2 regions of the Shewanella sp. SM95 genome follow, and region 1 is predicted to be linked to the other one. Evidence: predicted binding sites of a transcription regulator. Region 1 holds the regulator's gene; the other holds the start of a gene.
What was found. The regulator sigma-54, encoded in region 1, starts transcription at its own class of promoters, with help from an activator protein. The targets are predictions, from matches to a motif close to GTTGGCACGNNNNTNGNNT.

Region 1 (4,406 bases):
GTTACTAAAGCGTTTTGCCAATTGCTCTGCGACGTAAACCGATCTGTGCTGTCCACCTGTGCAGCCAATGGCCACAGTTAAATAACTGCGATTGTTACGCTCGAGGTGCGGCAGCCAAGTCTCCAGTAAATTTTCGATTTGCCAGATGAACTTATTAACCAGTGGTTGACGATTTAAGAACTCAGCTACGGGTTCATCTAAGCCAGTCAATGGCCGCAGCGCCAACTCCCAGTGGGGATTGGGCAGAAAGCGCACATCGAACATAAAGTCGGCTTCGGTGGGCATTCCGTGCTTAAAGCCAAAGGACTCGAAGTTGATCACGAGTTCTTTATCGACACTACCAAGGAGAATTTGTCTGACTTGGTCGCTTAAATCATAGATATTCAGATTCGACGTATCTATGTAGTGATCGACCAGTTTTGACATAGGCTCGAGCAGTTTTCCCTCCAGCTTTATCGCTTCTTGCAAAGAGACTCGGCTCTTCGACAAAGGATGCAAACGGCGGGTTTCGCTGTAACGCTTGAGCAGAATTTTATCGCTGGAGTTAAGGAAGAAGCTCGTTAACTCAGTATCTGGAGGTAGGCTAGCGAGTTGTTTCACTAAGACCTTATCCTGCTCAGGCATGTTACGCACGTCGACACTGATGGCGACGAGATCGTTACTGCCTTTGAGTTGCTCAAGCAAACTGCCAATCAATGGCAAGGGAAGGTTATCGACACAATAATAGCCGAGATCTTCGAGTACCCTAAGGGCGACAGATTTGCCTGAGCCTGAGCGGCCCGACACTATGACCAGTTTCATCCAGTGATTACCTGATAGAGTTCCGTTTCATCATGCGTCTTGCGTAATTGCTTTAATATTTGCTTGTCGCTCAGCTTTTCGGCCATGCAAGACAAGGTACTTAAGTGCTGCTGACATTGGTCTGCAGGCACCAGTAGTGCAAATAAAATATCAACAGGTTGCTTATCGATAGCATCAAATGCTATCGGCTCTTCACACTTAATTAGTATGGCAATGGGCTGATCTATATCGGCTAGTCGACCATGTGGAATGGCGATGCCGTTACCTATACCTGTGCTCCCCATCTTTTCGCGCGCCACTAGGCTTTCGAATATCTCTTGAGATGAGAGGGTCGGGTACTGGGCAGCGACTAAGTCGCTGATGAGTTCCAGTACCTTTTTCTTGCTGCCCGGAGTGGCGCAGGTAGTGCACTCCGGCCGCAGTATGGTACAAAGTTCCATTATTAGTGTTTTGTTAACTTCTCTTTGTGTTTAATAACCTGACGGTCAAGCTTGTCAATCAGGGCGTCTATAGCGGCATACATGTCAGCATGCTCTGAAGTAGCAAAAACTTCACCACCTATGAGGTTTATTCTCGCTTCGGCAATCTGTTGCATTTTCTCAACATTGAGCACAACGTGCACATTATTGATCTGTTCGAAATGGCGTTCAAGTTTTGAAAACTTTTCTTCTACATATGCACGTAACGATTCGGTAATTTCGATATGGTGCCCACTTAGGTTTATTTGCATAGAAACGTCCTCCGATATCCACTGTAGGTTATAAACTTTTACGCTGATTAGAAGGTGGAATAAGCATAGCCTCTCGGTACTTCGCAATGGTTCTGCGGGCTACGTTGATCCCTTGTTCTGCCAGAAGTTGTGCCATCTTACTATCGCTTAATGGTTTTTTCTGGTTTTCCGCTGCAACCAGTTTCTTGATAAAGGCTCTGATTGCTGTGGATGAGCACTCACCACCATCGTCAGTACCGACGTGGCTAGAGAAGAAGTATTTTAGTTCAAAAAGTCCCTTAGGGGTATGCATGTATTTTTGAGTTGTGACCCGTGAGATGGTGGACTCATGCATTTCTACCGCTTCGGCAATATCGTTAAGCACCATAGGCTTCATGGCTTCTTCACCGTACTCAAAGAAACCTTGCTGATATTGCACTATGCAATTAGCAACTTTAAGCAAAGTATCGTTACGGCTTTCTAGGCTCTTAATAAACCATTTAGCCTCTTGCAGATGGCCGCGAATAAATTGGCTATCGGCTTGGTTTTTGGTACTGCGTGCCATAGAAGCATAATGTTGATTTACATTGATTTTGGGCATGCAGTCAGGATTAAGCTCAACGACCCAGCGGCCATTTTTCTTCGACACAGACACATCTGGGATAACGTATTCGTCATTATTGGGCGTGATCAACAAACCTGGGCGAGGATTGAGGGTTTGGATAAGTGCTATACCATCCCTTAATTCATCTTCTTTTAATTTAGTCTTACGCATCAATAATCTAAAATCACGGGCGGCGATCAGATCTAAATGATCTTTGATCAGCATGCGGGCGTTTTCTAGGTTGGGAGTATCAGCGGCGAAATGCGACAGTTGGATCAGCAGGCATTCACTTAAATCGCGTGCGGCAACGCCTATGGGATCAAAATGCTGAATGCGCTTGAGTACGGCTTCGACTTCGTCAAGCTCAACTTCAGGATTGCCCATGGCTTCGAGAATTTCTTCAGTGCTTTGGGTGAGATAGCCCTGATCGTCGATGGCATCAATAATGGCGGTGGCAATGGCTAAATCGGTTTCAGAAAACGGCGTGAGGTTTTTTTGCCATTCTAAGTGTTCGTACAAACCTTCACTGGTCTCGCCTTGGAAGGGCATATCGTCTTCACGACTGCCGCCGGGGCCTGAGTTTGGGGAGGCGGTAAACACTTCATCCCATGTGGTGTCCATGGGGAGCTCATCGGGCATGGATTCTTTGGTTAGCGACTCTGCCGTGTCTATGGTGGAGCTGTCTTTTTCTGGTGGCAGAGTGCTAGATTCACTGAAATCCGTATCGGATAGCGTTTGGTTTACAGGGGGTTTAGTGGCGTCGAATTGATCCTCTTCCAGCTCGAGAAGGGGATTAGAATCTAATGCTTGCTGGATCTCTTGCTGCAGTTCTAATGACGACAGTTGCAACAGACGTATGGCCTGTTGTAATTGTGGCGTCATGGTTAACTGTTGACCCAGTTTGAGCTGGAGTGACGCTTTCATGTTACCGCTGATCCCTACGTTATTATTGTTGGAGGAGGTCGCTTATTATCATTTTGAGTGAAGCCTAATGGCGGTATAAATTGTCTCCATAGGCTTCGCTCGATTAACTATAGCCTGAATTGTTCACCTAAGTACACAGCCCTAACTTGCTGATTGTCTAAGATCTCTGCTGGAGTTCCTTCGGCAATCAGGTTTCCGTGACTCACAATATAAGCATGTTCACATACATCTAATGTCTCGCGGACATTATGGTCTGTGATCAGTACGCCAAGGCCGCGACTTTTGAGTTGTTCGATAATCTTCTTGATGTCGATAACCGAAATAGGATCGACGCCGGCAAACGGTTCATCGAGCAAAATGAACTTAGGATTAGCGGCTAAAGCCCGCGCAATTTCGACGCGACGACGTTCGCCACCCGACAATGACATGCCTTGGCTGTCACGGATGTGGGTGATATGAAACTCTTCGAGCAGATGTTCTAGTTCTTCTTCTCGTTCTTCGTTTTTAAGTTCTTTACGAGTTTGCAGTACGGCCATGATGTTGTCATGAACAGTTAGCTTACGAAAGATACTGGCTTCCTGCGGTAAGTAACCTATGCCTTTGCGGGCACGCAGATGCATAGGATCTGCGGTTAAATCATCATCGTCGATAAAGATATGCCCCTTATCGCTCTTCACTAGCCCGACAACCATGTAAAAGGTCGTGGTTTTACCGGCACCGTTTGGACCGAGTAGGCCAACGACTTGACCGGTTTTTACCGTCAGACTGACGTCTTTAACCACTTGGCGACTCTTGTAACTTTTTGCCAGATTTTGTGCTCTTAAGGTGATTTGGGTCATTTAGAGTCCTGCTTTTTTACAGGTTTATCCGCCGGAGCGTCTGATTTAGCATCATCTTGATAGTTTTCAGGCTGAATAATAGTGATCACGCGATCGTCACCACTGCCAGTACTCTCGGCCATCAATTTCTGTTGAATCATGTTATAGCGGATTAAATTGCCTGTAACTTGGCTACCTGCTTGATCTAATGACGCCATACCTTTCAGTGTTAAGGTGCGGCTTGCCATATCGTAACGAATTTCTTTCGCGCTTGCCGATGCTGGGCGACCATCGTCTAATATTTGGCTATACGTAGCAGGGTTGCCTGTGGCGACCAAAGTTTTGCTATTTTCACCTTCAGCGGAAAATGCACGCAGTTCATTTGCTTGGATTTTTATTGAGCCTTGGGTAACTTCAACTGGACCAAAGAAGATGATCTGGTTGTTTTTGATATCCGCAGTTTGGCTCACAGCTTTAATTTTGACTTCTTGCTTTAAGTCGCCCACTTTCGCGAAAGCACTCATGCTCATAATTAGCATTAGGCTGGCAA
Region 2 (4,406 bases), on a different contig from region 1:
GGCATCAAAAATTGTGGCTTATCGTGAATTAGCGGAACAAGTTTATGGGCAGAAAATAACGGCAAACAGCAGTGTCAGTGATTGGATGTTGACGGACGATAATGTCAAAGCGTCAGTTTCTGGCGTGATCCGCGGCGCACGAGTCGTTAAGAGTTATCCCGCAGGCGAGCATTATGTCACTGAGTTAGAACTTGATTTTTCACAGGTTTGGGCGCTTTATCAACAACAGAGCCGTCCACAACGAGTGAAGGAAGTGACGTATTTCTAGCGTTTTTGAGAGTATGTTCAACAGCATGTATTGAGCCGCGTATTTACGCGGCTTTTCTTTTTGTACAAGACATTAATATCTAATCAGAGCTTAGAAAAGGGAATGCTAAGTGGGAGTGATGCGCTTGTTAGGCCTTTAAATCATTGCCTAAACTTGAGATAGTCGAGGTCTTGCCTTTATCGTTATAGGTGAGGCTGGAGGCGTTTCTGCTGGCTTGTAAAGCTTGAGCAAAGCGATTTAAACTCGCTAAATTCATCTCAATTAAACTGGCATTTTGTTCGTTTAATTCTTTGCATTCAGTCAATGCGTCTTTGATCTCAGCCATTTTATGCACGAGTTCGACTTGCTGAGTGAGTAGCGATTTATCACTGTGTTTTGCCAGAATATCATCATTATTCTTTAGTTCTTTCAGACATTGCGATTTTTCGTTAGCAAGGGAAAGCAGTAAATCGGCGTTTTGGTCAACCAAAGCGCCTTTTTCCTTGAGTATGATTTGCTTAAGAACAGCCAAATGGGCGTGTTGTAGATCTACCAGTTTAGCTATTTCAGTCATAGTTACTCTTTATTTAAGTCATTAAGTTCGGCTTCAAAACTTGCAATATTGGCAGCCAACTTTTCAGGGTCAATTTTATAGCGACCTTCGGCAATAGCTTGTTTGATTTCTGCTACTTTCTTTTGATCAACTTCAGGAAGGCTAGCCATTTTAGTCTGAGCTCCTTGAAGTTGTTGTGCCTGGGCCGTAATGACCACTGAGTCGCTTCTCTGTGGTGTTGTCGATTTTGTAGCAACTTGAGCAGATTGATCGCTGCTCGTTTTCGTTGCGCCTGAACGAACTTGCGCAGTCGTTGCAGTGTTGAGTTTGCTAATATCAATTGCCATTTTAGGCTCCAGCGTCGTGTGTACGGGATTTCTTAACTGGGGTATCGGCAGCTTACAAAAAAGCTTTAGATTATTTTACATTCTTACTTCAACTTCGCCAATGCCTGTGACTATAGCATCTAGTTCTTTGTTTGAACTGCTATTTTTGACTCTGATCCGATCACCTTTATTGCCATCTTGTAGGGCTTCGCCTACTGTTTTGAGCTCGAATGAGCCAGAACGAACGTAGATAGATACCGAATCATTTTTACAAACGAAGCATAAGTTGTTGCTTAATATGGGATTATCTTTTGCTACTCGTCGTTTTACTCGCACGCCAGCCAATTTACTCGGGTCATCGAATTCGGCACCTCTCAAGCTATTTTGTTCAATGTAACGGACTTCTACTTGACTAGGAGAGATGAGTTCGCCTGGTGCTAAGATTTCGGTTGAGACAACAACGGGGAATAAGATATCCACCCGAACCGAGATATAGATTTGCCAAGGGTAAGCTAAGTCTTGTGTATCGCAGCTGACTTTTAAGGTGTTATTACGGCTAATTTCCCTATCGCTAGCCAGTTCAACTTTCATTGGAGACGAACATTGTGACGGCAGCATTCTTGCGTCAACCATCTGTGGCGAAATATTTACTTTGGCATTTTCTGGAACGGATATTTTTTCTGAAATAAGCGCTTTAGCTAATTCTGAGATTGCCGATACGGTGGGGACAATAGGCTCTGCACTCGCAAAAGCGGGCATGAAGAGGGTGAAAAGACTAAAAAAACAGACTAAATTTACTTTCATAATGAAGAGACTAGCTTGTAACGCCAGAATGCACCTATACTTTTATTAAGTTCGAAGCTGACCACTGTAATAATAATTTGCATCACTGTCAGAAGATTGACTCAGTTTCGACTATGTTTATCGATAGATAAGACGTAAGCAATTAATATGCCTATACTCAACTGAGTTATAGGGCCGAACATAAACAGAACAACAAGGCAGAGTTATGTCGAGTATTCTTGATTCAGTCAACAAACGAACCCAGCTCGTTGGACAAAACCGTTTAGAATTGCTGCTTTTTAAATTAAACGGTCGTCAACGGTTTGGGATTAACGTGTTTAAGGTGAAAGAAGTACTGCAGTGTCCACCACTGACCACTTTGCCTAAACTTAATCCTTATGTGAAGGGTGTTGCTCATATTCGTGGAACAACCATTTCAGTGATTGATTTGAGTGCGGCAACAGGGGGAAAACCTTTAGCAAGCACTGAAAACTGTTTCATCATTATTTCTGAATATAACCGCAGTGTTCAAGGCTTCTTGGTCAGTTCTGTTGAGCGGATAATCAACATGAATTGGGAAGCGATTATGCCTCCGCCGCAAGGTGCTGGCCGTTATTCTTATCTGACAGCTGTGACTGAAATTGAAGGTGAATTAGTTGAAATTCTCGATGTGGAAAAAATCTTAGATGAGATTTCACCGGTTAAAACGGCTATCAGTGAAGAAGCCAATGAAAAACTGACCCTCGACAGAACTCAGCATTACCATATTATGGTTATTGATGATTCTGCCGTGGCGCGTAAACAAATTATTCGTTCACTCGAGTCATTGAATTTACAAATTGATACCGCAAAAGATGGTCGTGAAGCATTAGACAAGCTTAAAGAGATCGCCAAAGAGATGGATAATGTGGCCGATGAGATCCCCCTCATCATCTCTGATATTGAGATGCCTGAAATGGATGGCTACACCCTGACTGCTGAAATCCGAGATGATCCTAAGCTTAAGCATATTAAAGTGGTACTGCATACTTCGTTAAGTGGTGTATTCAATCAGGCAATGGTTCAAAAAGTGGGGGCTAATGACTTTATCGCTAAGTTTAATCCTGACGAACTGGCCGCTGCTGTGAATAAGCATTTAAGTTTGTAATTGCTGTAGGTTAGTACCTAGATACGCTTTACGCTATAATCTCGACTTTATAACATGATGGTTTCGCACTGATTTTGGTGCTTGCTATAGGATTTAGGATGTGAATGTGCCAAATAAATCACTCGCTGAGGCTGAATATAATCAATTTAGGTTGTTCTTAGAGCAACACAGCGGCATCGTACTGGGTGAAAATAAGCAATATCTTGTGCGCAGTCGTCTTGCTCCTTTGATGGGCAAATATAACCTGCCATCCTTATCTGATGTGGTTAAGCATTCGATGAAGCCTACTGAGCGTGCGCTCAGAGCTGAAGTGATCGATGCTATGACGACCAATGAAACCCTTTGGTTCCGTGATCGTTATCCATTTGAGTTGTTGAATAATGTCCTACTACCTGAATACAGTCGTCTGGGGCGTCCGCTTAAAATTTGGTCTGCGGCTTGCTCGTCAGGCCAAGAGCCATACTCATTGGCTATGACTATTCTTGAGTATCAACAGAAGAAGCCTGGTGCCTTGGCTGGTAGTGCTTCTATTCAAGCAACGGATTTATCTCCTTCCATGTTGGAACGTTGCAAAAATGCCGAGTACGATAGTTTGGCATTAGCGCGTGGTTTATCTGAAGAACGTAAGCGTCAGTTTTTTGATGCATTACCTTCAGGCAATATGAAGTTAAAGGACAATGTGAAGCGGTTGGTGAACTTTAGAGCGCATAATTTACTCGAGAGTTATAGTCTGCTTGGCAAGTTCGACATTATCTTTTGCCGCAATGTGCTGATTTATTTTGCACCAGAGGCAAAGGCAAAAATTTTGCGGCAATTCGCTGCCGCTCTCAATCCCAAAGGGATTTTATTTCTCGGTGCATCAGAATCTATCGCTGGTTTAACGGACGAGTTTGATATGGTTCGTTGTAACCCTGGCATTTATTACCAGAAAAAGACTTAACTCAGCCGCTCTAAAGAAAATTACCGACAATTGTCGGTAATTTTTTACCCATCACTTACTCATCCTTGTTGTTATTCTCAAAATTTTCCTGATGTTGGCACATGAATTGCTTTATTTTCGTGAGAACACGAGGAGGCAATTTTATGGCGATCAATTTTGATAATGCACTGGGTGTGCATCAATACACTCTCGGTATTAGAGCGCAGCGGGCTGAAGTCATTTCAAGCAATATCGCTAACGCAGATACGCCACATTACAAAGCCCGCGATGTTGATTTTTCTGCGGCAATGCAGGCCGCTCGAGGCCAACAGCAGCAGCGAAATAGTCTTGAAATGCAAGAGCCAGATAAGCATTTTGGGCTTGCGGAGTTGACTGGGCAATTTGTTAAGTTCCGTGTGCCAAATCAACCC

Region 2: flgA (flagellar basal body P-ring formation chaperone FlgA) is a predicted target of sigma-54. The motif match lies at 2,067-2,085, and genes of this name have one in related genera.

Annotation. Positions count from the first base shown of each region.
Region 1 covers NZ_JAKKSE010000018.1:66,924-71,329, reverse strand. Annotated here, with positions in the region: gene rapZ (RNase adapter RapZ) at 1-801, opposite strand, end outside; gene ptsN (PTS IIA-like nitrogen regulatory protein PtsN) at 798-1,241, opposite strand; gene hpf (ribosome hibernation promoting factor) at 1,244-1,531, opposite strand; gene L5M29_RS17700 (RNA polymerase factor sigma-54) at 1,560-3,038, opposite strand; gene lptB (LPS export ABC transporter ATP-binding protein) at 3,146-3,877, opposite strand; gene lptA (lipopolysaccharide transport periplasmic protein LptA) at 3,874-4,406, opposite strand, start outside.
Region 2 covers NZ_JAKKSE010000016.1:78,880-83,285, reverse strand. Annotated here, with positions in the region: gene L5M29_RS16590 (LPP20 family lipoprotein) at 1-268, shown strand, start outside; gene L5M29_RS16585 (flagella synthesis protein FlgN) at 396-821, opposite strand; gene flgM (flagellar biosynthesis anti-sigma factor FlgM) at 824-1,147, opposite strand; gene flgA (flagellar basal body P-ring formation chaperone FlgA) at 1,223-1,930, opposite strand; gene L5M29_RS16570 (chemotaxis protein CheV) at 2,136-3,056, shown strand; gene L5M29_RS16565 (CheR family methyltransferase) at 3,157-3,996, shown strand; gene flgB (flagellar basal body rod protein FlgB) at 4,140-4,406, shown strand, end outside.